DNA from 4 places in the Streptomyces sp. NPDC023527 genome. Region 2 is predicted to be linked to each of the others. Evidence: riboswitches for the same ligand, from Rfam matches in the RefSeq annotation. Region 2 holds a riboswitch; each other region holds the start of a gene.

Region 1 (7,603 bases), on a different contig from region 2:
GCGGCGTTGCCATACCGATATGCGGACAGGGGGTGACTCCCAGCAGGACCCTCGCCTAGATTTCCTGCGCATCACGTAGTGATCACATAGGGGGAGTCACCACCATGACGGAACCACCGGCAGGCCCACCAGCAGAACCACCCACCGCACCGGCGGGCGGCCGGAGAGCCGTCTCCGTGCCGATGATCGTGGCCGGTATATGCCTGGCCATACCCTTCGGCGCGATGTTGTGGGTCGACTCCTACTCCCGGCTCACGCCGGCGTTCATCGGCATCCCGTTCTTCTACTGGTACCAGATGCTGTGGGTGCTGGTCTCGACGCTGCTCACCGTCGTCGCCTACGTGCTCGTACGCCGCAACGAGCGGACCCGCAAGGGCGGTGAGCGCCCGTGAAGGACGGCGTGAACGGCGTGGCACTCGCCGTCTTCATCTTCTTCTTCCTCGTCGTCACCGTCATGGGCTTCGTCGCCTCGAAGTGGCGGCGCGCCGAGAACGCCGACAGCCTCGACGAGTGGGGGCTGGGCGGCCGCTCGTTCGGCACCTGGGTGACGTGGTTCCTGCTCGGCGGTGACCTCTATACCGCGTACACCTTCGTCGCGGTCCCGGCGGCGATCTACGCGGGCGGCGCGGCCGGCTTCTTCGCGGTGCCGTACACGATCCTCTGCTATCCGCTGGTCTTCACCTTCCTGCCCCGCCTGTGGTCGGTGTCGCACAAGCACGGCTACGTGACCTCCTCCGACTTCGTCCGCGGCCGGTTCGGCTCGAAGGGCCTGTCGCTGGCGCTCGCGCTCACCGGCATCCTCGCGACGATGCCCTACATCGCGCTCCAGCTCGTCGGCATCCAGGCCGTGCTGGACGTGCTCGGGGTGGGCGGCGGGTCGAACTGGTTCATGAAGGACCTGCCGCTGCTCATCGCCTTCGGCGTGCTCGCGGCCTACACCTATTCCTCCGGGCTGCGGGCGCCCGCCCTGATCGCCTTCGTCAAGGACGCGCTGATCTACATCGTGATCATCGTGGCGATCATCTACATCCCCATCAAGCTGGGCGGCTTCGACGACATCTTCGCCAAGGCCGGCGACGCCTTCGCGGTGAAGAACCCGGAGACGGGCAAGGCGCGCGGCTCGCTGGTGACCGGGGAGCAGGCGCAGTGGGCGTACGCGACGCTCGCCCTCGGCTCGGCGATGGCGCTCTTCCTCTACCCGCACTCGGTGACGGCGGTCCTCTCCAGCAAGAGCCGCAACGTCATCCGCCGCAACACCACGATCCTGCCCCTGTACTCCCTGATGCTCGGCCTGCTGGCGATGCTCGGCTTCATGGCCATCGCCGCGGGGGTCAAGGTCAGCAATGGACAGCTGGCGATCCCGCAGCTCTTCGAGGACATGTTCCCGGACTGGTTCACGGGCGTGGCCTTCGCCGCGATCGGCATCGGGGCGCTCGTACCGGCGGCGATCATGTCGATCGCCGCGGCGAACCTCTTCACCCGCAACATCTACAAGGACTTCATCCGGCCGGACGCCTCCCCCGCGCACGAGGCCAAGGTCTCCAAGCTGGCCTCGCTGCTCGTGAAGGTGGGCGCGCTGGTCTTCGTCCTGACCATGGACAAGACGGTCGCGATCAATTTCCAGCTGCTGGGTGGCATCTGGATCCTCCAGACCGTCCCGGCGCTCGTGGGCGGGCTCTTCACCCGCTGGTTCCACCGGTGGGCGCTGCTGGGCGGCTGGGCGGTCGGGATGGCCTACGGGACGTGGCGGGCATATGACACACCGAGCGCCACACAGGATCATTTCGGAAATACCAATCTGATCCCCCTCATCGGGGAAAAGGGTTACATCGGCCTGACCGCGTTCACGCTCAATGTGATCGTCGTCATCGTCCTGACTTTCGTCCTCAAGGCGGTCGGCGCGCCGGACGGTGTGGACCAGACCAAGGCGTCGGACTACACGGCGGACGCCGGCGAACCCGGTGTCCAGGTGGAGCTCCCGCCGGCCACGGCGGGCGCCCCGAGCGGCCACTAGAAGAGCTCCGGACGGGCCACTGGAAGGGCCCTGGACAGGCTGCCGGCCGGACGTCGATCCGGCGGGACACGAGGGCCGTCGTACCCCCTTGAAGGGGGCGCGACGGCCCTCGGCCGTACCCGGCGCATACCCCGAAGTCCCGGGCCCTGTTAGCACATTCCGACCCACGCGATTACCGCGCGACACAAGATGTGGTGGTGCATGCGACGCCCAGCACTAGATGTATGCTCGTGCTCGCTGTCGTCGCAGGGGAATCCGGTGGAAATCCGGAACTGTCCCGCAACGGTGCATGTATGCCGTTATTACGCATGCAGGAGTCCGAGTACCTGCCGACAGCGCGCCCACCGCCGAGCCACCGCACGGCACCGGGCGTTTTGTATTCGTCCGGGCCTCGCGGGTTGGGCCGATGGACGCTACGAGCGCATGCCTTGGTGCTGTCAGGCATGCCCGTACGCGCCCGTCGCGCGCCACCCGCCCGGCCCACTGCCGAGCGAGGGAGAGCCTCAGTGACCATCGCGCCCGCCGATCCGGTCTCAGCGTCCGCGGAAGCGACCGGCGGCCCCGGGACCGCGCTGCTGCGCACCCTGACCGACCTCACCGCCGATCTGCCCGCCACCGACCCCGGCAAGGTCGCCGCCGCCGCGCTGCGGGGCCGCCACCCGGGTTCGGACGAGGCCGAGTTGCGGTCCCTGGCCACCGAGGCCGCCGCCGGTCTGATCTCCGAGGAGCCCCAGTACTCCCGGCTCGCCGCCCGGCTGCTGACCCGCGCGATCGCCGACGAGGCGGCCGGGCAGGGCGCGACCTCCTTCTCCGCCTCCGTCGAGACCGGCCACCGCGAGGGCCTGATCGCCGACGAGACCGCCGCCTTCGTACGGACCCACGCCGCACGCCTCGACGCCCTCGTCGAGAAGGCCCTGGTCGACGGCGCCGACGACCGCTTCGGCTACTTCGGCCTGCGCACCCTGCACAGCCGCTACCTGCTGCGCCACCCCATCACCCGGCAGGTCGTCGAGACCCCGCAGCACTTCCTGCTGCGCGTGGCCTGCGGCCTGGCCGAGGACCACTCCGTGCGGGCCCTGGAGGACGTCGCCGAGCTCTACGCGCTCACCAGCACGCTCTCCTACCTGCCGTCCTCCCCCACGCTCTTCAACTCCGGCACCCGCCACCCGCAGATGTCCTCGTGCTACCTGCTGGACTCCCCGCTGGACGAGCTGGACTCGATCTACGACCGCTACCACCAGGTGGCCCGGCTGTCGAAGCACGCCGGCGGCATCGGCCTGTCGTACTCCCGCATCCGCTCGCGCGGCTCGCTGATCCGCGGCACCAACGGCCACTCCAACGGCATCGTGCCGTTCCTGCGCACCCTCGACGCCTCCGTCGCCGCGGTCAACCAGGGCGGCCGGCGCAAGGGCGCGGCCTGCGTCTACCTGGAGACCTGGCACGCGGACATCGAGGAGTTCCTGGAGCTCCGCGACAACACCGGTGAGGAGGCCCGCCGCACGCACAACCTCAACACCGCGCACTGGATCCCGGACGAGTTCATGCGCCGCGTCGAGGCCGACGCCGACTGGTCGCTGTTCTCCCCTGCCGACACGCCCGAGCTGGTCGACCTGTACGGCGACGAGTTCGACGCCGCGTACCGCAAGGCCGAGGCCGACGGCAAGGCCGTCAAGACCATCCCGGCGCGCGTCCTGTACTCCCGCATGATGCGCACCCTCGCGCAGACCGGCAACGGCTGGATGACGTTCAAGGACGCCTCCAACCGCACCGCCAACCAGACGGCCGAGAAGGGCAAGGTCGTCCACTCCTCGAATCTCTGCACGGAGATCCTGGAGGTCACCGACGACGGCGAGACCGCGGTCTGCAACCTCGGCTCGGTCAACCTCGCGCAGCACCTGGGCACCGACGGCGAGATGGACTGGGAGAAGCTCGACCGTACGGTCCGTACGGCCGTCACCTTCCTCGACCGCGTCGTGGACATCAACTTCTACCCGACCGAGCAGGCCGGGAACTCCAACAGCCGCTGGCGCCCGGTGGGCCTGGGCCTGATGGGTCTGCAGGACGTCTTCTTCCGCCTGCGCCTGCCCTTCGACTCCCCCGAGGCGAAGGAGCTGTCCACCCGCATCTCCGAGCGCATCATGCTCGCGGCGTACGAGGCGTCCGCCGACCTCGCCGAGCGGCACGGCCCGCACCCGGCCTGGTCCGCGACCCGCACCGCCCGCGGTGTGCTGCACCCGGACCACTACCCGAACGCCGAGCCGCGCTGGACGGACCGCTGGGACGCGCTGCGCGCCCGGATCGCCGCCGTCGGCATGCGCAACTCGCTGCTGCTGGCGATCGCCCCGACCGCCACCATCGCGTCCATCGCGGGCGTGTACGAGTGCATCGAGCCGCAGGTCTCCAACCTCTTCAAGCGCGAGACGCTCAGCGGTGAGTTCCTCCAGGTCAACACCTACCTGGTCGAGGACCTCAAGAAGCTCGGCGTGTGGGACCGCACCACCCGCGACGCCATGACGGACGCCAACGGCTCGATCCAGGACATGAACTGGATCCCGCAGGAGGTGCGCGACCTCTACCGCACCGCCTGGGAGATCCCGCAGCGCTTCCTGATCGACATGGCCGCGGCCCGTACGCCGTACCTGGACCAGAGCCAGTCGCTGAACCTCTTCATGGCCTCGCCCACCATCGGCAAGCTCAGCTCGATGTACGCGTACGCCTGGAAGCAGGGCATCAAGACGACGTACTACCTGCGCTCGCGTCCGGCCACCCGGATCGCTCGGTCGGCCGGCGCCGCCGCCACCATCCCCGTACAGCAGGTCGCGACCCCGGACGCCGACGCCGTCGCCTGCTCCCTTGAGAACCCCGAGTCCTGCGAGGCCTGCCAGTAATGTCGTCCGAACAGAAGAACCTGCTCGACCCCGGGTTCGAACTGACGCTGCGCCCCATGCGGTACCCGGACTTCTACGACCGCTACCGCGACGCGATCAAGAACACCTGGACCGTCGAGGAGGTCGACCTCCACTCCGACGTCGCCGACCTCGCCAAGCTGTCCCCGGGCGAGCAGCACATGATCGGCCGCCTCGTCGCGTTCTTCGCGACCGGCGACTCGATCGTGGCGAACAACCTCGTCCTCACGCTGTACAAGCACATCAACTCCCCCGAGGCGCGGCTGTACCTGTCGCGGCAGCTCTTCGAGGAGGCCGTGCACGTCCAGTTCTATCTGACGCTGCTGGACACCTACCTTCCCGACCCGGAGGACCGTGCCGCGGCCTTCGACGCGGTGGAGAACATCCCGTCCATCCGGGAGAAGGCCCAGTTCTGCTTCAAGTGGATCAATGAGGTCGAGAAGCTGGAGCGCCTGGAGACGAAGGCCGACCGCCGTCGCTTCCTGCTCAACCTCATCTGCTTCGCCGCCTGCATCGAGGGCCTGTTCTTCTACGGCGCCTTCGCCTACGTGTACTGGTTCCGCTCCCGCGGCCTGCTGCACGGCCTGGCGACCGGCACCAACTGGGTCTTCCGCGACGAGACCATGCACATGAACTTCGCGTTCGAGGTCGTGGACACCGTCCGCCAGGAGGAGCCCGACCTCTTCGACGACGAGCTCCAGCAGCAGGTCACCGACATGCTGAAGGAGGCCGTCGAGGCGGAGCTGCAGTTCGGCCGCGACCTGTGCGGCGAGGGCCTGCCGGGCATGAACACCGAGTCCATGCGCGAGTACCTCCAGTGCGTCGCCGACCAGCGCCTCCAGCGCCTGGGCTTCGCGCCGGTCTACGGCTCGGAGAACCCGTTCTCCTTCATGGAGCTGCAGAACGTCCAGGAGCTGACCAACTTCTTCGAGCGCCGCGCGTCCGCGTACCAGGTGGCGGTCGAGGGCTCGGTCTCCTTCGACGACGAGTTCTAGGGGACGGGTTCCGGAACCGGGTTCTGAAACCCGGTTCCGGAAGAAAAACCCGCGACACGTCGATCGCGGCGTCTCCTGTTCGACGCATGGGTGAAGGGTTGGGATCGGCCGGGCGGTACCTCCGCCCGGCGCCCGGCCGGAATGCGGAAGTACAGGAGACGTGCGATGTCGCGCTTCATGATGATCGTCAAGGCGACCGAGGAGTCCGAGGCCGGTGCGATGCCGACCAAGGAGCTCGTCGCCGAGATGGGCAAGTACAACGAGTCCCTGGTCAAGGCCGGAGCCCTGCTCGCGGCCGACGGCCTGCAGACGTCCGCCAAGGGCGCCCGGGTCACCTTCACCGGCGGGCGGCCGGTCGTGACCGACGGTCCCTTCGCGGAGACCAAGGAGCTCATCGCCGGCTACTGGATCATCCAGGTGAAGGACCGGGACGAGGCCCTGGAGTGGGCCCGCCGGATCCCCTTCGAGGACGGTGAGGTCGAGATCCGCCAGATCTTCGAGCCCTCCGACTTCCCGGCCGACATCCTCCCTCCGGAGGCCGCGGCCCGTGAGGAAGCCCTCCGCGACGAGCTCCAGAAGAAGGCGCGGGGCTAGTCCCGTTCCTATGCTCGTGCCGTGACGGCTTCCGACAGCCCCGACAGCCCCGCCCACCGGGCGGTCGACGCGGCCTGGAGGATCGAGTCGGCACGGCTCATCGCCGGCCTGACCAGGATCGTCCGCGACGTCGGCACCGCCGAGGAACTCGCGCAGGACGCCCTGGTCGCGGCGCTCGAACAGTGGCCGGAGTCGGGCGTCCCGGACAAGCCGGGCGCCTGGCTCATGGCCACCGCCAGGCACCGCGCCATCGACCTCGTCCGCCGCAGGGAGGCCTACGCCCGCAAGCTCGCCCTGCTCGGCCACGAGCTGGAGAACGGACCGCCGGGCACGGTCGAGGACGAGGCGGTCCTCGACGGCGACATCGAGGACGACCTGTTGCGGCTGGTGTTCACCGCCTGCCACCCCATGCTGTCCACGGAGGCGCGGGTGGCGCTCACCCTGCGGCTGCTCGGCGGCCTGCGGACCGATGAGATCGCCCGGGCCTTCCTGGTCGGCGAGCCGACCGTCGCCCAGCGGATCGTACGAGCAAAACGCACCCTCGCCCGGGCGGGCACGCCCTTCGAGGTGCCCGGGGGCGACGAGCTCGCCGGCCGGCTCTCGTCGGTGCTGGAGGTCATCTACCTGATCTTCAACGAGGGCTACGCGGCCACCGCCGGTGACGACTGGATGCGGCCGGCCCTGTGCGAGGAGGCCCTGCGGCTCGGCCGGGTGCTCGCCGGGCTGATGCCCGGCGAGCCGGAGGTCCACGGCCTGGTCGCGCTGATGGAGATCCAGGCGTCCCGCTCGAACGCCCGCACCGGCCCCTCCGGCGAGCCCGTACTCCTCCTCGACCAGGACCGCGGCCGCTGGGACCACCTGCTCATCCGGCGCGGCCTGGCCGCCCTGGCCCGCGCGGAGGAGCTCGGCGGCGCTGCCGGCCCGTACGCCCTCCAGGCCGCGATCGCCGCCTGCCACGCACGGGCCCGCACGGCGGACGGGACCGACTGGCCCCGGATCGCCGCGCTGTACGCCACGCTCGCCGAGCGGACGCCGTCCCCGGTCGTGGAGCTCAACCGCGCGGTCGCGGTCGCCATGGCGTACGGGCCCGCCGC
Region 2 (7,603 bases):
TGGAAGGCCGCCCGGCGAACCGCCTTCGCCAGCGCCGGATCCGGATGCGCCGCGGCGAGGGCGACGAGGACCTGCACCGTGCGGGGGTGCCCCACGGCTCGTACCTCTTCGAGGAGGCCCGGCACCGTGCCCTGGACGGCCGAGTCGAGGTGGCGGACCAGCAGGCCGCTCTCCCCGTGGTCGGCGACGGCCGCCGCCGTGTCCACCCACAGCCAGGTCGCCTCCTCGCGGGTGAGGACCTCCGCCACCTGTTCCGGGTCGCGGCCCTCGTGCTCGGCGAGCCAGAGGAGGGCGTACGGGCGCAGGACCGGCTCGTCCACGGCGGCTCGGACGGCGGGCTCGGCGGCCGCGCCGACCGCGCGCAGGGCCTCGAAGGCCAGGCCGCGCACCAGCGCGTCGTCGCCGCGGGCGGCGTCGAGGAGCTCGCCGAGGGCGCCGCGGGTGGGGCGGGCGGCGAGCCAGGCCCGGTACTCGGCGCGCGCGGGGCCGGGGGTGAGGTCGGCGCAGCCGCGCAGCATGGCCTCGGCGGAGAGCTCGATGTTGCCGGCCGGGCTCTGGGCGGCGACGCAGATCTGTTCGAGCTTGACCCAGACCGCCCAGTTGCCGAGGGGTGTCAGGAGGGCTTCGGCCTGTTGGCCGGTGCCGCTCATGACCAGGGCGCCGACGGAGGCGAGCGCTTGGAGTGCCCAGTCGAGCAGCTCCGGGAGGGGCTCGCCATCGGTGGGGGCGGGCGCGGCGGGGGGTGCCGGGATCTCGGGCGTGGTGCCGTAGGGGACCTCGCAGCGCTCGGCGCGGATCTCGGCGACGCGCTGCTGGAGCAGGTCGAGGAGCATCGCGACGGAGACGGGGCCGGCCGACAGGTGCATGACGGACAGCAGCTGCGGTGCGGCCTCGACGACCTCGGCGGCGATCGTGGCGTCGGTGCCGTCGGGCGCCGGGCGGGCCAGGGACCAGGCGTCGAACAGGGCGACCCAGCCGCGCAGGGCGGCGCCGTCGTCGCGGTCCCAGGCCGTCAGGCGCCAGCCGGGGCGGGCGGTGTCGCCGTGGAGCTCGATGAGTCCGGCGAGGCGGGCCCGGTCCCAGTCGCACCGCACCTGTCGGGCCGTCAGTCCCAGGGTCTCGGCGGCCCGCTCGGCGGTCGTCTCGGCGAGGCCCCCGGCGGCGCCCGGCCGCAGGGGGGCGCCTCGGCCGCGCTCGTCGGCCGCCCAGCGGGCGACGCGGACGGCGCCCGTGAGACCCGCTCTCGCCTGCCGGGCCAGTTCCGCCGGGGCCGGAGTGCCCGCGGGAGGGCGGGGCGCCGGGCGGGAGCCACGATTGGCCACGGCCCGGCGGGCAGCGGCGATCGGCTGTCGGGGGACCAGTCTGAGCCGGGAGTCGCGCGGAGTACGGGACGTCACAGGAGCAGTCTTGCCGTTGACGCTCCGAAAACCCAATCGGAATCAACCGCGGGGCCGTCCACCACCCGTGACTGCCCCTGCGTACGGCCTGATCGAGGCTTACATCAGCGGTATGAGGAACCGTCGCATCGACTCCTCGTAGCCGGCGGGGTGGGCGTTCCACATCGCGGCGTGCGGGGCGTGCCGCACGGCGTGCAGGTGGATCAGGTCCGGGCGGCGGGCGGCCAGTTCGCGGGAGGCGCGCCAGGGCGCGAGGGTGTCGTCGGGCCCGTGCACGACGAGCGTCGGCACGGCGGGCCCGGGGTCGACGGCCCGGCCGAGGCCGTCGGGGCTCAGGCCGGTCCTGCCCTGTGTGGCGCGGACGGCGAGGGGGACCAGCGCGGCGGGGATGCCGCGATGGGCGGCCAGGGCGCTCAGCGCGGCCGGCCAGTCGAGCACCGGGGAGTCCAGGATCAGGCCGCCGATCCGCGCGCGGTGCTCGGAGTCCGCGGCGGCGAGGAGGGCCATGGTGGCGCCGGTGGACCAGCCGTGCAGGACGACGCGGCGGGCGCCGTGGCGCAGGGCATGGCCGATGGCGGCGTCGAGATCGCGCCATTCCGCGGCGCCGAACCGGCCGATGCCGCCGGGGGATCGCGGGGCGCCGGGGTCGCCGCGGTAGGCGAGGTCGAGAACGGGCAGGCGCAGCCGGTGCAGGAAGGGCATGACGACCATGGGGTGTTCCCGGGTGGTGCCCAGGCCGTGCACGGTGATCACCCAGGTGTCCCGGGCGCCGGGGACGAACCAGGCGGGCAGTGGGCCGAGCTCGCCGGATATCGCGACGTCGGTGTGGTCGAGGCCCAGGGTGTCGTGGGGGTTGCCGAGGTGGACCTGCGGGGTGAGCCACACCCGCGCGCCCGGCTCGGGTGCGCCGTGGGTGACGCGCTCCAGGCGGCGTACGACGCAGTCGGCGGGGCGCTCGGCGCCCTCGACGACGGGCCCGACGACGGCGTGCAGGCCGGGTGCGGTCAGGCCGTACGTGCCGCGCCGCGCCGCCGCGATGCTGCGGGTGAGGGCGATGCGGCCGTCGCCGACGGAGTGGACGGTGAGTGCCGGTTCGCCGGGCATCGGACCGCCGGGGGCGAGGGCGAGGGCGGCGTGACCGGCGTACCGCCCGGCCGCCACTGCGGCCGCTCCGGCACCGAGCACGGTGGTGGCGGCCAGAGCCGCCGATGAACGCACACGCATCCTCTCCAGTGTGGCCGCGGTCGGCGCCGGGGGCCAGTGGGCACGGCGGCTTCCGCCCGGGGGCGCGGCAGCGCCCGAGTGGGCGCGCGCTCGGGCGGCGCTCGGCAGCAGGTGAGCCACATGCCGGTGGCCGTACCTGGCCGATGTACCCGAGCGGGTGCACTCGGCCAGTACATGGCAGTCGGTGGGCCGCATGCCGGTGGCTCTGTCCGGCCGACGCACCCGGCCGACCGTGGCCGAGCGGGTGCACTGGGCCGGTGCGTGAGCAGGCGGTCGCAGGCCGGTGGCCGTATCCGGCCGACCGCGCCCCGGCCGACCGCGCCCGAGCGGACACACTCGGCGGGTGCGTGGCCGCAGGCAGGCCGCAGGCGCACCGCACGCCGGTGCCCTCGGCCGGGCGCGACAGCCAATCGTCGGGCCTCAGCCGCGCCGCTGCCCGTAGCCGCCGAGCTTGGTCGTGGCCTCGGCGAGCTGTGTGTCGGTCAGCAGGGACGGGCCGCGGCCGGGGATCGCGGAGGCGGTCAGCCAGACCCGGCACATCCACTCCAGCTGGGCGGTGCGGTCGTACGCCTGGTCGAGGCCGGTGCCGTAGGTGACCGTGCCGTGGTTGCGCAGGAGGCAGCCGCTGCGGCCGTCGAGGGCGCGGAGCATGTGCCCGGCCAGTTCCTCGGTGCCGTAGAGGGCGTAGTCGGCGACGCGGACCGGGCCGCCGAGGGCGCCGGCCATGTAGTGGATCAGCGGGAGCTCGTCGACCAGCGTGGAGACGGCCGTGGCGTGGACGGCGTGGGTGTGGACGACGGCCGTCGCGTCGGTGGCGCGGTAGAGCGCGAGGTGCATGGGCAGCTCGCTGGTGGGGGCCAGCTCGCCGAGGACCTGTCGGCCGTCGAGGTCGACGGCGACCGCGTCGTCGGGGCCGAGGCTGTCGTACGGGATTCCGCTCGGGGTGACGAGCACGACATTCCCGACCCTGGCCGAAACGTTGCCCGAGGTGCCCACCACGAGCCCCTCGGCCGTGGTGCGGCGGGCCGTGGCCACGACGTCCGCCCAGGCCCGTCGAACGCCTTCGTGATCTTCCAACGCTGCACCCCTCCGGTTGACGCCACCGCTCCGCCCGTTCCAGTTCACCTTCCGTTCACCAAGGGTCTTTACGGTCGCCGCTGTACTGACCATCGAGCTGATTGCCTGGGTGAATGGAACACATCACGCTTCTCATCGGGATCGTGATCGTCACGGCCTTGGTGTTCGACTTTACGAACGGCTTCCACGACACGGCCAACGCCATGGCCACCACCATCTCCACCGGGGCTCTCAAGCCCAAGGTCGCGGTGGCCATGTCGGCGGCCCTCAACCTTGTCGGGGCGTTCCTGTCCGTGGAGGTCGCCAAGACCATCTCCGGCGGCATCATCGACGAGAGCGCCGGAATCAGGCCCGAAGTGATCTTCGCCGGGCTGATCGGCGCGATTGTCTGGAATCTTCTGACGTGGCTGGCCGGTCTGCCCTCCAGTTCGTCGCACGCCCTTTTCGGCGGCCTGATCGGCGCGACCATCGTGTCCGTCGGCTTCGACGCGGTCAACGCCGACAAGGTCGTCATGAAGGTCCTCATCCCGGCCGTCGCCGCGCCGATCGTGGCCGGTCTGGCCGCCACCCTGGCGACCCGGCTCACCTACCGCCTGGCCAGGAACCGCGACGAGAAGGAGACCGCCAAGGGCTACCGCGCCGGGCAGATCGCCTCGGCCGCCCTGGTCTCCCTGGCCCACGGCACCAACGACGCGCAGAAGACGATGGGTGTCATCACCCTCGCGCTGGTCGCCGGCGGCGCCGTCGCCCCGCACGCCGACCCGCCGATGTGGGTCATCGTCTCCGCGGGCCTGGCCATCGCGCTCGGTACGTACCTGGGCGGCTGGCGCATCATCCAGACGCTCGGCAAGGGCCTCACGGACATCAAGCCGGCGCAGGGCTTCGCCGCCCAGACCGGCGCCGCGACCGTGATCCTCGCCTCCTCGCACATCGGCTTCGCGCTCTCCACCACCCAGGTCTGCTCCGGCTCGATCATGGGCGCCGGCCTCGGCCGCAAGGGCGGCGTGGTCCGCTGGTCGACCGCTGGCCGGATGGTCCTCGCCTGGGGTCTGACCCTGCCCGCCGCGGGCCTGGTCGCCGGTGGCGCGGCGCTGCTGGCCGACCAGGGCGACTGGGGCGTCGCCACGGTCGCCGTCCTGGGCCTGGCCGTCTCCGGCGCCATCTGGATGGCGTCCCGCCGCAAGCCGGTCACCCCCGACAGCATCAACGAGCCGGTCGCCGAGGCCGCCGAGCCGGCCGGTGTGGTCACCACCGCGCTCCAGGCCGTCGCCCCGCCGCCGGCCGGCCCCCTGACGGCCGCCGTCCCGGCGACCTCCCTGACCCACGAGGCGGGGCGCGCCCCCGCCGCCGCGACGAGCTGAGGGAACACACACCATGCACATCGACTGGGCAGCACTCGGCCAGGTCTTCGGTGTCAGTCTCGTGGTGACGGTCGGCCTCGTCGGCATCTTCACGATGGGCATCGTCGGGACGTCGTCCGCCTCCGCGGCGGGAACGCGGCCGACCGCGGTGGCCCGCGCGGGCGCGTACGCGTGCTTCGCACTGTGCGCGGCAGCCGTGGGGTACGGCATCTATCTGATCGTCGCCTAGCGACCGTCACTAATGTCCTCGAATGCCGGACGGGCTGAATTTCAGCCCGTCCGGCGTTTTTCACATCCCGGCCCCGTGGACTCGAACCCCAGCTCAGACGTGAGTTGACGGCCGTTCACGGCCCATGGTGGACTTCCGGGGCCAAACGGCGACAGCAGAGGAAGCCGGTGCGAGTCCGGCGCGGTCCCGCCACTGTCACCGGGGAGCGTCCCCCACCCAGGGCCACGGTCCGCGCGAGCGGACGGGAAGGCCGGGGCGACGCCGATCCGGGAGCCAGGAGACTCTGGTCGCCGGTCACGTCGAGCCAGGGCGCGGACCCTGAGTGAGGACACATCGCCATGCCCGGCCGCCGACCACCCCTGCCCAGCGAACCCCGGTCCCGCCAAGGCATGACGGCGGTCTGACCCATGCGCCCCATGCGTCTCCCGCGTCCGGCGCCCGCGACGCGCGCCGATCACCTCGGGCACCTCGGTTTCGCGTACGGTGCCGCGCTCGGCTTCCTCGCCGACCTCGCCCTGGGCGATCCCCGTCGGGGCCACCCCGTGGCGGCCTTCGGCCGGGCCGCGTACGCCGTCGAGCGGCGGCTGTGGCGCGACCACCGCGGCCGGGGCGCCCTGCACGCCGCGCTGTGCGCGGGCGGCGCCACGGCCGGTGCCGCGCTCCTGGCCCGTACCCTGCGCCGCTCCCCCGCCGCGGACATCGCGCTGACCGCCGCCGCCACCTGGGCCGTGCTGGGCGGTACGTCCCTGGGCCGCGAGGCGCGCGCCATCGGCGGCGCGCTCGGCGTCGGTGACCTGGACGTCGCCCGGGAGCGGCTGCCGCACCTGTGCGGGCGCGACCCGCAGGCGCTGGACGGGCAGCAGATCGCGCGCGCGGTCGTGGAGTCCGTCGCCGAGAACACCTCCGACGCCGTCGTCGGCGCCCTCGTCTGGGGTGGGCTGGCGGGCGTACCGGGCCTGGTCGGCTTCCGCGCCGTCAACACCCTGGACGCGATGGTCGGCCACAAGTCGCCGCGTCACCGGCGGTTCGGCTGGGCCTCGGCCCGTCTCGACGACGTCGCCGGCTGGCCCGGCGCCCGTCTCACCGCCGCCCTCACCGTCCTCGCCGGCCCCGACCCGCGCGGTGCCTGGCGGGTGGCCCGCCGCGACGCCTCCCGGCATCCGAGCCCCAACGCCGGCCCGGTGGAGGCCGCGTTCGCCGGTGCGCTGGGGGTGCGTTTGGGCGGCACCCTCGCCTACGCGGGCCGGGTCGAACACCGGCCCGTCCTGGGCGGTGAGAACCGCCCCGTGGAGGTGGCGGACATCGAACGCGCGGTGCGGCTCTCGCGGCGCGTGTCGCTGCTGGCGCTGGGCACCGCGGTGGCGGGCCGCGCGCTGGGCAGCCTTTGCAGCAGGACCGTGGCGCGGAACGCGAAGCGAAGGGGGAACCGGTGACAGCGGACAGGAGCGGGCCCGCGGGCCCGTTGGGCGGGGGCCTGCTGGTGGCCGGGACCACCTCGGACGCGGGCAAGAGCGTGGTGACGGCCGGGATCTGCCGGTGGCTGGTCCGCAAGGGCGTCAAGGTCGCGCCGTTCAAGGCGCAGAACATGTCGCTGAACTCCTTCGTGACCCGCGAGGGCGCGGAGATAGGCCGCGCGCAGGCCATGCAGGCGGCGGCCGCGCGCGTCGAGCCGTCGGCGCTGATGAACCCCGTCCTGCTCAAGCCTGGCGGTGACCGCAGCAGCCAGGTGGTGCTGATGGGCAAGCCGGTGGGTGAGCTCAGCGCCCGCGGTTACCACTCCGGGCGCCAGGAGCAGCTGTTCGGGACGGTGACGGAGTGCCTGGAGGAGCTGCGCCGCACCCATGACGCGGTGATCTGCGAGGGCGCGGGCAGCCCGGCGGAGATCAACCTGCGGCGCACGGACATCGTCAACATGGGTATCGCGCGCGCCGCGCGGCTGCCGGTCGTCGTGGTCGGTGACATCGACCGGGGCGGGGTCTTCGCGTCCTTCTTCGGTACGACGGCCCTGCTGTCCCGGGAGGACCAGGAGCTGATAGCGGGCTACATCGTCAACAAGTTCCGCGGTGACGTGACGCTTCTGGAGCCCGGCCTGGACATGCTGCGCGACCTGACCGGCCGCCCGACGGTCGGTGTGCTGCCATACGCGCACGGGCTCGGCATCGACGAGGAGGACGGACTGCGCGTGTCGATGCGCGGCGCGGTCCGAGAGTCGGTGGTGGCCCCGCCGCACGGTGCGGACGTGCTGCGGGTCGCGGTGTGCGCGGTTCCGTTGATGTCGAACTTCACGGACGTCGACGCGCTGGCGTCCGAACCGG
Region 3 (7,603 bases), on a different contig from region 2:
GTCCGTGCTGCACGGCCTGATCCTGTCCGGCGCCCGCCCGGTCTATCTCGTCCCCACCCGCAACGGCTACGGACTGGCCGGGCCGCTGCCCCCGGCCGAGATCGGGGCGGCGGCGGTCGCGGACCGCATCGCCCGCAATCCGCTGGCCCAGGGCGCGGTGTCGCCCGGGGCGGAGTACGCCGTGCTCACCAACTCCACGTACGACGGGCTCTGTTACGACGCCGTACGGGTCGCCCGCGAGCTGGCGCCCAGCACCCCTCGGCTCCACTTCGACGAGGCGTGGTTCGCGTACGCGCGCTTCCACCCCCTCTACGCCGGGCGGTACGGCATGTCCGTGGGCGCCGACACCTTCGACGCGCCGGAACGCCCCACGGTCTTCTCCACCCAGTCCACGCACAAGCTGCTGGCCGCGCTGTCGCAGAGCGCCATGGTGCACGTCAAGCCCTCGCCCCGGGCTCCGGTGGAGCACGAGCGCTTCAACGAGGCGTTCATGATGCACGGCACGACGTCGCCGCTCTACCCCGCCATCGCCTCCCTCGACGTGGCCGCCGGGATGATGGACGGCCCGCAAGGGCACTGGCTGATCGACGAGGCGGTCACCGAGGCCGTCCGGTTCCGCCAGGCCGTGGTCCGCACCGGGCAGCGCATCGCGGCCGCCGGGGACCGGCCCGGCTGGTTCTTCGGCGTCTGGCAGCCCGACACCGTGACCGATCCGGCCACCGGCGAACAGCACGCCTTCGCCGACGCCCCCGCCGAGCTGCTGCGGACCCAGCCGTCCTGCTGGCAGCTGGAGCCGGGGGCCGACTGGCACGGCTTCCCCGGCCTCGGCGAGGGCTACTGCCTGCTGGACCCGGTCAAGGTCACGCTCACCTGCCCCGGCATCACCGCCGCCGGCGAGACGACGGACCAGGGAATCCCCGCCCGGATCCTGACGGCCTATCTGGCCACCCGGAACATCGTGGTGGAGAAGACCGACAGCTACACCACACTCATCCTCTTCTCCATGGGCATCACGAAGGGCAAGTGGGGAACGCTGCTGGACGCCCTGATGGACTTCAAGGCGCTCCACGACACCGACGCGCCGCTCGACCAGGTGCTGCCCGACCTCCTCGCGCAGTACCCGCGGCGCTACGACGGGATGTCGTTGAGCGAGCTGTGCCGGTCCATGCACGACCACCTGCGCGCCGCCGATCTGGTCACCCTGCTGGACACGGCGTTCCAGAAGCTGCCGGAGCCGGTCGCGCCACCCCAGTGGTGCTACCAGCAACTCATCCGCTCGGGGACGGAGCGGGTCCGGATCGCCGACGCCGCCGGGCGCGTGGCGGCGGCCATGGTCACGGTCACACCGCCCGGGATCCCCGTGCTGATGCCCGGCGAGTCCGTGGGCGGTCCCGACGGGCCGTTGCTGCGCTATCTCGGCGCCCTGGAGTCCTTCGACCGGGAGTTCCCCGGCTTCCGCAGCGAGACCCACGGCGTCACGGTGGATCCCGACACCGGCGACTATTTGATCGAATGCGTACGTCAGGACCGGCCGTATCCGGCCACGTCCGGGTCTCGGCTCTGACGCGCGGCTGTTCCGGTGAGGGGATGGCTGAGAGCGGGAGGCGGGGTGGCGTCGGCCGCGGCCGTCGTGCTCGCGCTGGCGGGCACGGCGACCGCGGACGAGTTGGGCGCGCACGCGGTGATCGGCGGTGCGCCGGTGACGGCCGTCGTCGACGGCCTGCCGAGGCTGCTGCCCGACCACCCTCCTTCGCACGTCACCGTGAGCGCGCTGGGCGGCGCGGTGAACGCGGAGGTGGTCGACAACGGCAGGGGGTGCCTGAACATCAACGCGCAGGCGCCCGCGACCGACGCGGAAGTGTGGCTGAACTGCCGCAGGCAACGACCGGGGCCCCCGGCGCCGCCCGCACCACCGGCTCCGGCGCCGCCCGCACCCGCACCACCCGCGCCCGCACCTCCGGCGCCTCCCGCTCCGGCGCCTCCCGCCCCCGCTCCCGCGCCGCCCGGTCCGGGGGCACCCGCGCCCGGCGCACCGCCCGCGCCCGGGCCCGGGGCTCCACCGGCGCCGGCCCCCGCGCCGCCCGCTCCCGGGGCTCCTCCGGCCCCGGCCCCTCCCCCGGCCGCGCCACCGCCGGCCCCCGCGCCCGCGGTGCCCGCGCCCGTACCTCCCGCACCGGCTCCGGCCGTACCCCCGGCCCCGGCACCACCGGCGCCCGCACCCCCGGCACCTCCCGCGCCCGCGGCCCCTGGGGCGCCCGCTCCCCCGGCGCCCGTACCACCGCTCGTCCCTGCCGGGCCCGCCCCCGGGCAGCCCGGGCCCGCGCCCGCCCCGGCTCGGCCAGGGCCCGTCCCCATCGGAAGCGAGCCGTCCGACGTGCCGCCCTCCACCCCCGCCCGGCCGCCTTCGACACCGGTACCGACCCCGCCGCCCACGCGTCCGCCGTTCTCTCCCCGCCACTCGTACCGCAGTGCCCTCGCGACCGAGGGCAAGAAACAGGACCACGGCACCTCGCTGGTCACGTCCACCCTGCTGGTCACCGCCCCGGCCGTACTGGCCGCCGCGCTGCTGCGCCCGCGCTCCCTGGGCCGCCGGTCCCGCTGATCCCGGCCGGGCACCGCCCGGCCACCGCCCGGACCGCCGGCGGGCGCCGGGCTCGGCCTGGCGATCGTCCGCGGCATCGTCGGGGCCCACGCGGGCCGGGCGGCGGTCCGCAACGTACCGGCGGCTGCCGCTTCGAGGTCGTACTCCCGGCGGCCCGGCCGTAGGAGGTCCGTGCGGACGCGTCGGCCCCGTCAGCCCTCCGACGCGGCCGGTGCCGTGCGGGCGGCCCATCGTTGCTCGACCTTGGCGAAGCGCCAGTACGCGAGGGCCGCCGCCCAGACGGCCACGAACAGGCCGACGATGATGAAGCCCACGTTGTCGAGGTTGATACCGGCGATCCAGGCGGTGACCGCGTCGTCGAGGCCGAGCTTCTCGTGCAACACGCTCACCAGCTCGATGGTGCCGATGAGGAAGGCGACGCCGATCGAGAGCCCGGTGATGGTGAGGTTGTAGAAGACCTTGCGGACGGGGTTGGAGAACGCCCACTGGTAGGCGAAGTTCATGAAGGTGCCGTCGAGCGTGTCGAAGAGGCTCATGCCCGCGGCGAACAGCAGCGGCAGGCACAGGATCGCGTACCAGGGCAGGCCGGCGGCGGCGCCGCTGCCCGCCATCACCATCAAGGTGACTTCGGTGGCGGTGTCGAAGCCGAGACCGAAGAGGAAGCCCAGCGGGTACATCTGGCCGGGGCGGGTGATGGAGCGGGTGAAGCGGCCCAGGACGCGGTTCATGAAGCCGCGCGAGTCCAGGTGCCGCTCCAGCTCCGCCTCGTCGTAGCGCCCTTCGCGCATCGCGCGGAAGATGCGCAGGATGCCGGCGAGGGCGACGAGGTTGAGGGCGGCGATGAGGTAGAGGAAGCCGCCGGAGACCGTCGTGCCGATGATGCCGAGGGTCTGGTGGGTGGTGGACTCCTCGTCCATCAGCTTCCCCGCGACCTGGGTGCCGCCCGCGACCAGGGCCGCCATGGCGACCACGACGCTGGAGTGCCCCAGCGCGAACCAGAAGCCGACCGAGACCGGCCGCTTGCCGTCGGCCATCAGCTTGCGGGTGGTGTTGTCGATGGCGGCGATGTGGTCGGCGTCGAAGGCGTGCCGCATGCCGAGGGTGTAGGCGGTGATGCCGAGCCCGACGCCGTAGACCTTGGAGCCCACGGTGTAGTGGTCGGGCACGACGAGCAGGTAGAGGACGCCGAACGCGACGACGTGCAGGGCGGCGATGACGGCCAGCAGGCCGGCGGTCCGTACGGTGTCCTGGCGGCGCCAGCGGAAGGCCGGCGGCGCGCCGGTGGGGGTGTCGGTGGGCAGGGACATCTGAGGGTGAACGCTCCAAGCACCTCGTGGATCAATGCGTCGTCTGCCGTGGCCGGTCTCCTGGCTTACGGGTGGTCACGCGCCCGCCCCTGCCTTCCCGGCCGCCGTCGGCGGCCAGTGGCTCCGCGCGCCGTGGCGGCACGCGGAACGGGACGGGAACTCCCCGATCACAGTGGCGAGGGCCGCTCCGGAATCGGGCCACGAGGGCCTGTCACCGGTCTTCCCGAACACCACGGCCGGGCCACCATAGCGCTCTGACCGGCACTTGTGACACATAGGTGGTAGTTGCCACACATAAGCAACAGCGGCCCGTCGGGTGCCGCGCCGGGCGCGTTCCGCCGTTCCCCGCCCCTGGGCGATCGGCGGAATCTACACTGCGCCGTCCGGGCGGTGGCGTCACGCCCGCGCGGTTCACCGCTGTCCAGGTGATGGACGTGTCCGGCACGCCGGTGTACGAGTGCACTGGACGGACGACCCATCCGGCACGAGAAAGGGCTGACCGCCATGGCAGACACGGGACAACGGCCGGAGCGCGTCGGGTTCGTACGCCGCATCGGGCTGTTCCAGGCCACCGCTCTGAATATGAGTCAGATGTGCGGCATCGGACCCTTCGTCACGATCCCGTTGATGGTGGCGGCGTTCGGCGGCCCGCAGGCGGTCATCGGATTCGTCGCGGGCGCGGTCCTGGCCCTCGCGGACGGGCTGATCTGGGCCGAGCTGGGGGCGTCACTGCCGGGGGCGGGCGGCAGTTACGTCTATCTGCGGCAGGCGTTCCAGTACCGCACCGGCAAGCTGATGCCGTTCCTGTTCGTGTGGACGGCGATGCTCTTCATCCCGCTCGGGATGTCCACCGGGATCATCGGCTTCGTGCAGTACCTGGGCTATCTGTGGCCGGGCATGGGGCAGAACCAGGGGGACCTCGTCGGGCTGGCCGTCATCGCGCTGATCGTCGCGGTGTTGTGGCGGCGGGTCGAGAACATCGCGAGGATCTCGGTCGTGCTGTGGTGCGTGATGATCGCCTCCGTGGTGCTCGTCATCGTCGCCGCCTTCACCCACTTCAGCCCGGACCGGGCGTTCACCTATCCGGCGCACGCCTTCGAGCTGACGACCAATCACTTCTGGATCGGCTTCGCGGCCGGCCTGACCATCGGCATCTACGACTACCTCGGCTACAACACCGCGGCCTATCTGGGCGCCGAGATCAAGAACCCGGGGCGGACCCTGCCGCGCGCCATCGTCTACTCCATCCTCGGCATCATGGCGATCTACCTGCTCCTCCAGATCGGCACCCTCGGCGTCATCGACTGGAAGCAGATGCTCGACCCCGACTCGGCGGCCTCCTCCTCGGTCGCCTCCGCGGTCCTGGAGAAGGCATGGGGCAAGGGCGCCGCCCGGACCGTCACGGTGCTGATCCTGATCACCGCCGTCGCCTCCGTGCTCGCCGGGCTCCTGGGCGGCTCCCGGGTGCCCTACGACGCGGCGCGGGACAAGGTCTTCTTCCGCGCCTTCGGCAAGCTCCATCCGCGCCACCGCTTCCCGGTGCTGGGGCTGGCGTCGATGGGCGCCATCACCGCCGTCGGGTTCCTGATCGGCCGTCATACGGACCTGGCGACGCTCATCCAGCTGCTGACCACCGTGATGGTGATCGTGCAGGCCCTGGCGCAGGTCCTGGCCGTGACGGTGCTGCGCCGTCGCCAGCCGGGGCTGCCGCGCCCGTACCGCATGTGGCTCTATCCGCTGCCCAGCCTGGTCGCGCTGGTGGGCTGGCTGGTCATCTACGGCTACGCGGACAAGAACTCGCCCGGCCGGCACCCCATCGAATGGTCCCTCGCCTGGGTGGCGGCGGGCTGTGTGGCGTTCGTGCTCTGGGCGCGCTTCGAGAAGGTATGGCCGTTCGGGCCGCGGGAGATCACCGAGGAGTACCTGCACGCGCCGGACCAGGACATCGATCCGGACGCCGACCCCGACAGCAGGACCCCCGCGCCCGTCTGACCGCTGGTCAGGCGCCTGTCCCTGCACCAGCGGAATCCTGAATTCCGGACCGGGCACCGGTAATCGGGGAAGGCGGTGATAGAACTTGCATCCATGCCTGTGAGCCCCTCCCCCATGTCCTCCCCTTCGCGTGCGCCGGCCTCGAAACCGCGCAGACTGCTGTGGCACCGCCTGATATTCGGGCTCTGGTACCGACCCGTCGAAGTGCTCGACGAGGCCCGGGACCGGAGCGTCTGGGGCGCGGCCGCGTTCCTGTGCATGCTGTGCGGGGCGCTGGGGACGATGGGCAAGGACTCGTTCTGGGGCCAGTGGCGGGTGAGCCCCGCCCTGGCGCTGGAGGCCATGGCCATAGCCGACGGCGTCCTGCTCCTCGGCAGCCTGCTGCTGGGCGTCGTCACGCACGCCATCGCGCGCCGGCTCGGCGGCAACGGCAAGTTCGGCCCGACCGTCACGCTGTTCGTGGTGCTGTTCTGGGCGACGGACCTGCCCCGGCTGGCGCTCGACGCGTGCCTGGCGGGCGATTCCTATCCCGTACGGGCGGCGGCCTGGATCACCTCGGCGTTCGGCTACGCCTTCGCCACCCTGCTGATCCGCGGCCAGCACCATCTGCCGACGCACAAGGCGGTGGCGGCGGTGAGCATCCAGATGCTGGCGGCGGTGGCGCTGCTGAAGTTCCCGACCGGAGCCGGCACCTGACGGGCCCCTGACGCCGAAGGCCCGCCCGGTGCGACGGGGGATGCACACCGGGCGGGCTCGAAGACAGTTCTACCTCATCAACGATGGGTTATGCATCAAAAATCTGTTCGGCTTTGCCGATTACCATCGAACAGGAAGCGAAATCAGGCCACGCGCACGCACCGAAGGACGCCACTTCAGCTCCTCGCGCGGCACGTCGAGCGTGAGCCCCGGGAGCCGCTCCAGCAGCACTGCCAGCGCTGTTTCCGTCTCCATCCTGGCCAGCGGCGCGCCGAGGCAATAGTGGATGCCATGGCCGAGCCCGAGATGTCCGGTTTGATCGCGGCTCGGATCCAGCCGTTCCGGATCAGGGAAGTGACGAGGATCACGGTTGGCGGAGGCCAGTGAGAGGAGCACCGTCTCCCCGGCCGGCACGGTCACCCCGCCGATCTCGATGTCCTCCAGCGGGAACCGGCGGATCGCCAGCGAGGCGGGTCCGTCCCACCGGTTGAACTCGTCGAACGCCGCGCCCAGTCCGGTCGGATCCGCGCGCAGCTCGCGCAGCAGGTCGGGGTGGTCCAGCAGGGCGAGTACGGCGTTGGCGATCAGGTGGACGGTGTTCTCGTAGCCGGCGAAGAGGATGAGGAAGGCCAGCGAGGTCAGCTCCTCCTCGGAGAGCCGGTCGTCGCCGCCCTCGTCGTCACGGACCGCGATCAGATCCGAGAGCAGGTCGTCGCCGGGCTCGGCGCGCTTGCTCGCGATGAGGCCGGTGAAGAAGCGCATCATGTGCCCCACGGCCTCCTTCATCAGGTGCGGCCGCTCGGGGTCGGGCGTGATCAGCGCGTCGGTCCAGGTCCGGAAGTCCAGCCGGTCAGCCTTCGGCACGCCCAGCAGGTCGCAGATGACCGTGATCGGCAGCGGGCCCGCGTAGCTGGCCAGCAGGTCCGTGCGCCCGTCCGCCTCGACGGCGTCGAGGAGTTCACCGGCGAGCGCGCGCACCGGCTCGCGGAGCTTGTCGACGCGGCCG
Region 4 (7,603 bases), on a different contig from region 2:
GGCCGCGCGCAGCGCGGGGCTGCGGATCGCGCTGATCACGGACCAGACGCTCGGGCCGCTCGTGGAGGAGGCCGATGTGGCGCTCACGGCGGGCACCGGGTCACGGCTCGTCTTCGACTCCTACGCGGCCCCTGGGGTCCTGTCGGCGGGGATCCTCCAGGCCATGGCCGACGCGGACCCCGAGCGCACCCAGCTCAGGCTGGAGAAGTACGAGCAGGCCGCCGAGCAGCACGCCTTCTTCCTCGATCAGTGATCACGCGTCGGCGCCCGGTGGTGCCGGGATTTTCGGCATTTACAGCCCAGGAAGCGAATGAATTTTTTCATACGCTTGCTTACTTGGCGGTAAATATATTTACTACGGGTGGCGCCCGGGACTACGACGGGTCGAACCCCCCGTACCGCGCTCGCGACGGCGAGCCCCGGCGCCACGTGGACGAACATCCCGGGACGACACCTCCTCGTCGGCCCGACGGTGTTCCGTTCGGGCGGTCCGCTCCCCTCGGATCCACCCCCGGCGGCCCGGTACACCCCCTGGGCCGGGCCGCCGGTAATCCGCCCCGGCCCCGGCCCCGCGGGCTCAGCCGATCGGCTCCGCCTCCTGCGCCTTCCCCGGCACCTCCGCTCCCGGCCGGTCGAACTGGGTGCGGTACAGCTCCTCGTACCGGCCGCCCGCCGCGAGCAGATCGCTGTGGGTGCCGCGTTCCACGACCCGCCCGTCCTCGATCACGAGGATCAGGTCGGCCGCCCGCACCGTGGACAGGCGGTGGGCGATCACCACGGCGGTACGGCCCTCCAGCGCCTCTGCCAGCGCCTCCTGCACCGCGGCCTCGGAGGTCGAGTCGAGGTGGGCGGTCGCCTCGTCGAGGATGACGACGCGCTGCCGGGCCAGGAGCAGGCGGGCGATCGTCAGCCGCTGCCGCTCACCGCCGGAGAGCCGGTAGCCGCGCTCGCCGACGACCGTGTCCAGCCCGTCGGGCAGGGAGGCCACCAGGCCGTCGAGCCGGGCCCGGCGCAGCGCCTCCCAGACCTCGTCCTCGGTGGCCCCGGGCCGGGCCAGCAGCAGGTTGGCCCGTACCGAGTCGTGGAAGAGGTGGCCGTCCTGGGTGACCATGCCGAGCGTCTCGCGGATGGACGCGGCGCTCAGGTCGCGCACGTCGACGCCGCCCAGGCGTACGGATCCGGCGTCGGCGTCGTACAGCCGCGGCAGCAGCTGGGCGATCGTCGACTTCCCCGCGCCGGAGGAGCCGACCAGGGCCACCATGCGGCCGGGTTCGGCGCGGAAGGAGACGCCGTGGAGCACCTCCGTGCCGCCGCGGGTGTCCAGGGTGGCGACGTCCTCCAGGGAGGCGAGGGAGACCTTGTCGGCGGAGGGGTAGCCGAACCGGACGCCGTCGAACTCGACGGACACCGGCCCGTCCGGCACCCGGCGGGCGTCCGGCTTCTCGGTGATCAGCGGCTTGAGGTCGAGGATCTCGAAGACCCGCTCGAAGCTGACCAGGGCGCTCATCACCTCGACGCGGGCGCCCGCGAGGGCGGTCAGCGGAGCGTAGAGGCGGGTGAGGAGCAGGGCGAGCGCGACGACGGCTCCCGGCTCCAGGCTGCCGCGCAGCGCGTAGAAGCCACCGAGCCCGTAGACCAGGGCCAGCGCCAGGGCCGAGACGAGGGTGAGGGCGGTGACGAACGCGGACTGGGTCATCGCGGTCCGTACGCCGATGTCCCGCACCCGGCGGGCGCGGGTGGCGAACTCGGCCGACTCGTCGGCGGGCCGGCCGAAGAGCTTGACGAGGGTGGCGCCGGGCGCGGAGAACCGCTCGGTCATCTGGGTGCCCATGGCGGCGTTGTGGTTCGCCGCCTCGCGCTGGAGTCCGGCCATACGGGAGCCCATCCGGCGCGCGGGCACGACGAAGACGGGCAGCAGGGCGAGGGCGAGCAGGGTGATCTGCCAGGAGATGCTGAGCATCACGGCGAGCGTCAGCAGCAGGGTGACGACGTTGGAGACCACGCCGGACAGGGTGTTGCTGAAGGCGCGCTGGGCGCCGATGACGTCGTTGTTGAGGCGGCTGACGAGCGCCCCGGTCCGGGTGCGGGTGAAGAAGGCGACCGGCATCCGCTGGACGTGGTCGAAGACCGCGGTCCGCAGGTCGAGGATGAGCCCCTCGCCCAGGGTGGCGGACAGCCAGCGGGTGAGCAGGCCCAGGGCCGCCTCGGCGACGGCGATCAGGGCGATGAGGAGGGCGAGCCGGGTGACCCTGCCGGTGTCGTCACCGCGCACGATCGCGTCGACGACCCGGCCGGCCAGCACCGGGGTGGCCACCGCGAGGAGCGCCGTGACCACGCTCAGCAGCAGGAACTGGCCGATCCGCCGCCGGTGCGGCCGTGCGAAGGCGGCGACGCGGCGCAGGGTCGCCCGGGAGAAGGGGCGCCGGTCCCGCTGTGCGTTCATCGCGCTGTGCAGCGATGTCCAGGCGGTGACTTCCATGTCCACGAGGTTCCTCCGAGTCGTCGAGCCACTGGAACTCGGACTGTAGAACCTCAACCAATCTTGAGATCAAGTCATTCCTGCGGACCGCACCCGAACGGTTCGCCCGGCACCGCGGAACCCCGTGGCCGGGGCGGGCGCGCATCGGCGTCCGCCCCGGCCACGGCTGTGTCAGGAAGCGCCTCCGGGCAGGCTGCCCCGGACCTCGCGGGCCGCCGTGACCAGGTTCTCCAGGGAGGCCCTGACCTCCGGCCAGCCGCGGGTCTTCAGGCCGCAGTCCGGGTTGACCCAGAGCCGTTCGGCGGGGATGGCGCCGAGGCCCTTGCGCAGCAGGGCCGCCGCCTCCGCCGCGCTCGGGACGCGCGGGGAGTGGATGTCGTAGACACCGGGGCCGACCTCGCGGGGGTAGCCGGCGCCGGCCAGTTCGTCGGCGACCCGCATGTGCGAGCGGGCGGCCTCCAGGCTGATCACGTCGGCGTCGAGGTCGTCGATGGCCCGGAGGATGTCACCGAACTCCGCGTAGCACATGTGCGTGTGGATCTGGGTCTCCGGGCGGACGCCGCCGGTGGTCAGGCGGAACGCCTCGGTGGCCCAGGCGAGGTACGCGGCGTGCCCGGCGGCGCGCAGCGGGAGGGTCTCGCGCAGGGCGGGCTCGTCCACCTGGATCACGGAACTGCCCGCGGCCTCCAGGTCGTCGACCTCGTCGCGCAGGGCGAGCGCCACCTGGCGGGCGGTCTCGCCGAGCGGCTGGTCGTCCCGGACGAAGGACCAGGCGAGCATGGTGACCGGACCGGTCAGCATGCCCTTGACCGGGCGGTCGGTGACCGACTGCGCGTACGACGTCCAGCGGACCGTCATCGGGTCGGGACGGGAGATGTCACCGGCCAGGATCGGCGGGCGGACGTAGCGGGTCCCGTAGGACTGGACCCAGCCGTGCCGGGTGGCGAGATAGCCGGTGAGCCGCTCGGCGAAGTACTGGACCATGTCGTTGCGCTCGGGCTCGCCGTGCACCAGGACGTCGATGCCCGCCTTCTCCTGGAAGGCGAGGACCTCACGGATCTCGGCCTCGATGCGCTCCTCGTACGCCGCGCCGGTGATGCGGCCGGCGCGCAGGTCGGCGCGGGCGGTGCGCAGTTCGGCCGTCTGCGGGAACGAGCCGATGGTGGTCGTCGGCAGCAGCGGCAGCCGCAGATGTGCGCGCTGGGCGGTGGCCCGCTCGGGGTACGGGTGCGAGCGGCGGGCGTCGGCGTCGGTGACGGCGGCGGCGCGGGCCCGTACCGCCGGGTCGCGGGTGAGGGCCGAACCCGCGCGGGAGGCGAGGTCGGCGCGGTTGGCGGCGAGCTCGGCCGCGATGGTGTCGGTGCCCTGGGCCAGCCCCCGGGCCAGGGTGACGATCTCGGTGGTCTTCTGGCGGGCGAAGGCGAGCCAGCGGGCGATCTGCGGGTCGATGTCGCGCTCGGCCGCGGCGTCCAGCGGGACGTGCAGCAGGGAGCAGGACGAGGACACATCCACCCGGCCGGCGAGGCCGAGCAGTGTGCCGAGGGTGGCCAGGGACTTCTCGAAGTCGTTGAGCCAGACGTTGCGGCCGTCGACGACGCCCGCGAGGAGCCGCTTGCCGGGCAGCCCGCCGGCGGCCGCGAGGTCGTCGAGGTTGGCGGCGGCGGGGCCGGTGAAGTCGAGGGCGAGCCCGTCGACGGGTGCCTTGGCGAGCACCGGAAGGGCCTCGCCCAGCCGGTCGAAGTAGGAGGCGACCAGCAGCTTCGGCCGGTCGGCGGCACCGCCCAGCTCACGGTAGGCGCGGGCGGTGGCGTTCAGCTCCGCCGGGGTGCGGTCCTCTACGAGGGCCGGTTCGTCGAGCTGCACCCACTCCGCGCCGGCGGCCCGCAGGTCGGCGAGCACCTCCGCGTACACCGGCAGCAGCCGGTCGAGGAGGGTCAGCGGCTCGAAGTCGGCCGCGATGCCGGGGGCGGGCTTCGCCAGCAGGAGGTAGGTGACCGGGCCGACCAGCACCGGGCGTGCTTCGAGGCCGAGCGCGAACGCTTCCTTCAGCTCGGCGACCTGCTTGCCGGAGTCGGCGCGGAAGACGGTGTCGGGGCCGAGTTCGGGGACGAGGTAGTGGTAGTTGGTGTCGAACCACTTGGTCATCTCCAGCGGCGCCACCTCCTGCGTGCCGCGGGCCATCGCGAAATAGCCGTCCAGGGCGTCCGCTGCGACGGCCGCGCGGTGCCGGGCGGGGATCGCGCCGACCATCACGGTGGTGTCGAGGACGTGGTCGTAGTACGAGAAGTCGCCGGTCGGCACCTCGTGGACGCCGGCCTCGGCGAGCTGCCGCCAGTGCGTACGGCGGAGTTCGGCGGCGGTATCCCGGAGGGCGCCGGCGGTGACGCGGCCCTTCCAGTAACCCTCGATGGCCTTCTTCAGTTCGCGGTTCCGGCCCTGACGGGGGTAGCCGTACACGGTGGCGCGTGCTGCCGCGGCTGCGGACTTGCTGGTCAAGGAACTCTCCTTCGCGAGCTTTTCCCATACGATTCCGGGACGGCTCGAAGGCGCGAAGGGACGGCGAACCGGGCGGACCACGACGCTCTCTCGCCGCGCGTGCCCGCCTGATACGTAACGCCGACCCGCCCTCGAGGTCACCGGGATCTCCGTGCGCGAACGGTCGCGCACGGGCAGTGGCAGGTCTTCGGACTCGCGGGCACGTCCGCCGAAAGAGGCAGACACCTACTGGCCGTCGCTTCCCGGACCCGGCCGGGTCCAGTGCGTATGACGGCGGTCGTTCCCGCTCACCGCTGCGGGGCAGTCCCGGATTCCCACCGGGTTCCCTCTTGCGACGCGCCTGCCTGGCGGGCAGGGGCGAACCAGCTGCACTGATCACCCTAGGCGCTGAAGCGCGCCCCGGATAGGGCTGTTCGGATTGCGGACATAGGGTTGTTCGGATACGGGCAGTGGACATCGGAACCCGTGGAGCCACGGTTCCCATGAGCGGGAGGGACGCGGGGCGACCCCCTTCGCCGCCCCGCGCCGCTCCCGCGGCGGCCCGGACCCCTCGGCCCCGGCCGCGACCCGGGCCCCTCAGCCCCGGTCGTAGAGGTGGAATCCCCGGCCCGACTTCCGTCCCAGCAGCCCCGCCTCCACCATCCGCTGCAACAGCGGCGGCGGGGCGTAGAGGGGCTCCTTGAACTCGTCGTAGAGGGATTCCGCGATGGAGGCGACGGTGTCCAGGCCGATCAGGTCGGCCAGCTTCAGCGGCCCCATCGGATGGGCGCAGCCCAGCTCCATCCCGGCGTCGACATCGGCGGCGGAGGCGAAGCCGGATTCCGCCATCCGCACCGCCGCCAGGAGGTAGGGGATGAGCAGCGCGTTGACGACGAAACCGGCCCGGTCCTGGGAGCGCACCACGGTCTTGCCGAGGACCGCCGTCGCGAAGTCCTCGGCGACGGCGGCCGCTTCGGCGCTCGTGTGCAGCGAGGTGACGATCTCCACCAGCGGCATCACCGGCACGGGGTTGAAGAAGTGCAGGCCCAGCACCCGGTCGGCGCGCCGGGTCGCCATGCCCAGGCGCATCACCGGCAGGGAGGAGGTGTTGGTGGCCAGGACGGCCTCCGGGTCCTCGACGGTCTTGTCGAGGGCGGCGAAGACCTCGGCCTTGGCGTCGGCGTTCTCGACGACGGCCTCGACGACGAGCTGCCGGTCGGCGAGGCCGTCCAGGTCGCCGGTGAAAAGCAGCCGGGCGAGGGCGTCCTCGGCGGCGGAGGCGTCCGTCTTGCCGCGCTCGACGGCACGCTCCAGCGAGCGGGCGACCCGCTCGCGGGCCCGCCGGGCCGCGGTGGCGTCGGCCTCGCAGACCACCGTGTCGAGCCCGGCGCGGGCGCAGACCTCGGCGATGCCGGCGCCCATCCGGCCGCCGCCGACCACTCCGACCCGCTGGATGCCCGCGCTGAGGGCCTGTGCCCCCTTCTCGTCGAGGGGCCGGCCGGGCGGAAAGGTGAGAGTCATACGTACTCCTGAGCCGGAGGGGACGGGCCGGGCCGGGGCGGGCCGGCCCGTCGAGGGTCGCCTAGTGGAACTGCTCCTCCTCCGTGGAGCCGCGCAGGGCGAGCGTCTCCGCGGCGGGGTTGAGGGCCGTGCTGACGAGGTCGAAGTAACCGGTGCCGACCTCGCGCTGGTGCCTGACGGCGGTGAACCCGTGCTCCTGGGCGGCGAACTCCCGCTCCTGGAGGTCGACATAGGCGGTCATGCCGTGCTCGGCATAGCCGCGCGCGAGGTCGAACATGGCATGGTTGAGCGAGTGGAAACCGGCCAGCGTGATGAACTGGAAGCGGTAGCCCATCGCGCCCAGCTCGCGCTGGAACTTCGCGATCCGGTCGTCGTCCAGCGCCGCCCGCCAGTTGAAGGACGGCGAGCAGTTGTAGGCGAGCAGCTGGTCGGGGTATTCGGCGTGGATCGCCTCGGCGAACTCGCGGGCCTGCGCGAGGTCCGGCGTGCCGGTCTCCATCCACAGCAGATCGGCGTACGGGGCGTACGCGAGCCCACGGGCGATCACCGGTCCCATGCCGGGCTCGACCCGGTAGAAGCCCTCGGCGGTGCGCTCCCCGGTGCAGAAGCGGGCGTCCCGCTCGTCGACGTCGCTGGTGAGGAGGTTGGCGGCGAGCGCGTCCGTACGGGCCACGAGCACGGTCGGCACATCGGCGATGTCGGCCGCCAGCCGGGCGGAGTTGAGGGTGCGGATGTGCTGGGCGGTGGGGACCAGGACCTTGCCGCCCAGGTGGCCGCACTTCTTCTCGGAGGCCAGCTGGTCCTCGTAGTGGATGCCCGCCGCACCCGCGGCGATCATCGCCTTGGTCAGCTCGAACGCGTTGAGCGGGCCGCCGAAGCCGGCCTCGGCGTCGGCCACGATCGGGGCCAGCCAGTCCGTGCCGGAGCCGTCGCCCTCGGCGGTGGCGATCTGGTCGGCCCGCAGCAGGGCGTTGTTGATCCGGCGGACCACGGTGGGCACGGAGTTGACCGGGTACAGGCTCTGGTCGGGGTAGGTGTGCCCGGCCTGGTTGGCGTCGGCGGCGACCTGCCAGCCGGAGAGGTAGATGGCCTGCAGCCCGGCCTTCACCATCTGCACGGCCTGGCCGC

Evidence for each region. A riboswitch is a leader RNA that binds a small molecule or an ion and turns the genes downstream of it on or off. The one in region 2 is predicted to bind cobalamin.
Region 1: another riboswitch for cobalamin. It lies ahead of ACZ303_RS31215 (ribonucleoside-diphosphate reductase subunit alpha); the one in region 2 lies ahead of ACZ303_RS01590 (cobalamin biosynthesis protein).
Region 3: another riboswitch for cobalamin. It lies ahead of nicT (Nickel transporter NicT); the one in region 2 lies ahead of ACZ303_RS01590 (cobalamin biosynthesis protein).
Region 4: another riboswitch for cobalamin. It lies ahead of metE (5-methyltetrahydropteroyltriglutamate--homocysteine S-methyltransferase); the one in region 2 lies ahead of ACZ303_RS01590 (cobalamin biosynthesis protein).

Annotation. Positions count from the first base shown of each region.
Region 1 is NZ_JBVHJJ010000021.1:47,101-54,703, forward strand. Features, by position in the region: gene ACZ303_RS31205 (DUF3311 domain-containing protein) at 105-392, shown strand; gene mctP (monocarboxylate uptake permease MctP) at 389-2,014, shown strand; adenosylcobalamin-variant (AdoCbl-variant) riboswitch at 2,252-2,350, shown strand; gene ACZ303_RS31215 (ribonucleoside-diphosphate reductase subunit alpha) at 2,521-4,902, shown strand; gene ACZ303_RS31220 (ribonucleotide-diphosphate reductase subunit beta) at 4,902-5,915, shown strand; gene ACZ303_RS31225 (YciI family protein) at 6,081-6,509, shown strand; gene ACZ303_RS31230 (RNA polymerase sigma factor) at 6,531-7,603, shown strand, end outside.
Region 2 is NZ_JBVHJJ010000001.1:355,439-363,041, reverse strand. Features, by position in the region: gene ACZ303_RS01615 (hypothetical protein) at 1-1,397, opposite strand, end outside; gene ACZ303_RS01610 (alpha/beta hydrolase) at 1,497-2,621, opposite strand; gene ACZ303_RS01605 (class II aldolase/adducin family protein) at 3,042-3,791, opposite strand; gene ACZ303_RS01600 (inorganic phosphate transporter) at 3,812-5,059, shown strand; gene ACZ303_RS01595 (hypothetical protein) at 5,073-5,288, shown strand; cobalamin riboswitch at 5,447-5,571, shown strand; gene ACZ303_RS01590 (cobalamin biosynthesis protein) at 5,705-6,721, shown strand; gene ACZ303_RS01585 (cobyric acid synthase) at 6,751-7,603, shown strand, end outside.
Region 3 is NZ_JBVHJJ010000010.1:139,440-147,042, reverse strand. Features, by position in the region: gene ACZ303_RS20890 (Orn/Lys/Arg family decarboxylase) at 1-1,564, shown strand, start outside; gene ACZ303_RS20885 (hypothetical protein) at 2,375-2,602, shown strand; partial or broken gene ACZ303_RS20880 (two-component sensor histidine kinase) at 2,636-2,766, shown strand; gene nicT (Nickel transporter NicT) at 2,794-3,909, opposite strand; cobalamin riboswitch at 3,943-4,159, opposite strand; gene ACZ303_RS20870 (APC family permease) at 4,414-5,901, shown strand; gene ACZ303_RS20865 (YIP1 family protein) at 6,016-6,597, shown strand; gene ACZ303_RS20860 (cytochrome P450 family protein) at 6,718-7,603, opposite strand, start outside.
Region 4 is NZ_JBVHJJ010000013.1:164,272-171,874, reverse strand. Features, by position in the region: gene ACZ303_RS24990 (MurR/RpiR family transcriptional regulator) at 1-253, shown strand, start outside; gene ACZ303_RS24985 (ABC transporter ATP-binding protein) at 578-2,485, opposite strand; gene metE (5-methyltetrahydropteroyltriglutamate--homocysteine S-methyltransferase) at 2,651-4,975, opposite strand; cobalamin riboswitch at 5,137-5,358, opposite strand; gene ACZ303_RS24975 (3-hydroxybutyryl-CoA dehydrogenase) at 5,552-6,475, opposite strand; gene aceA (isocitrate lyase) at 6,537-7,603, opposite strand, start outside.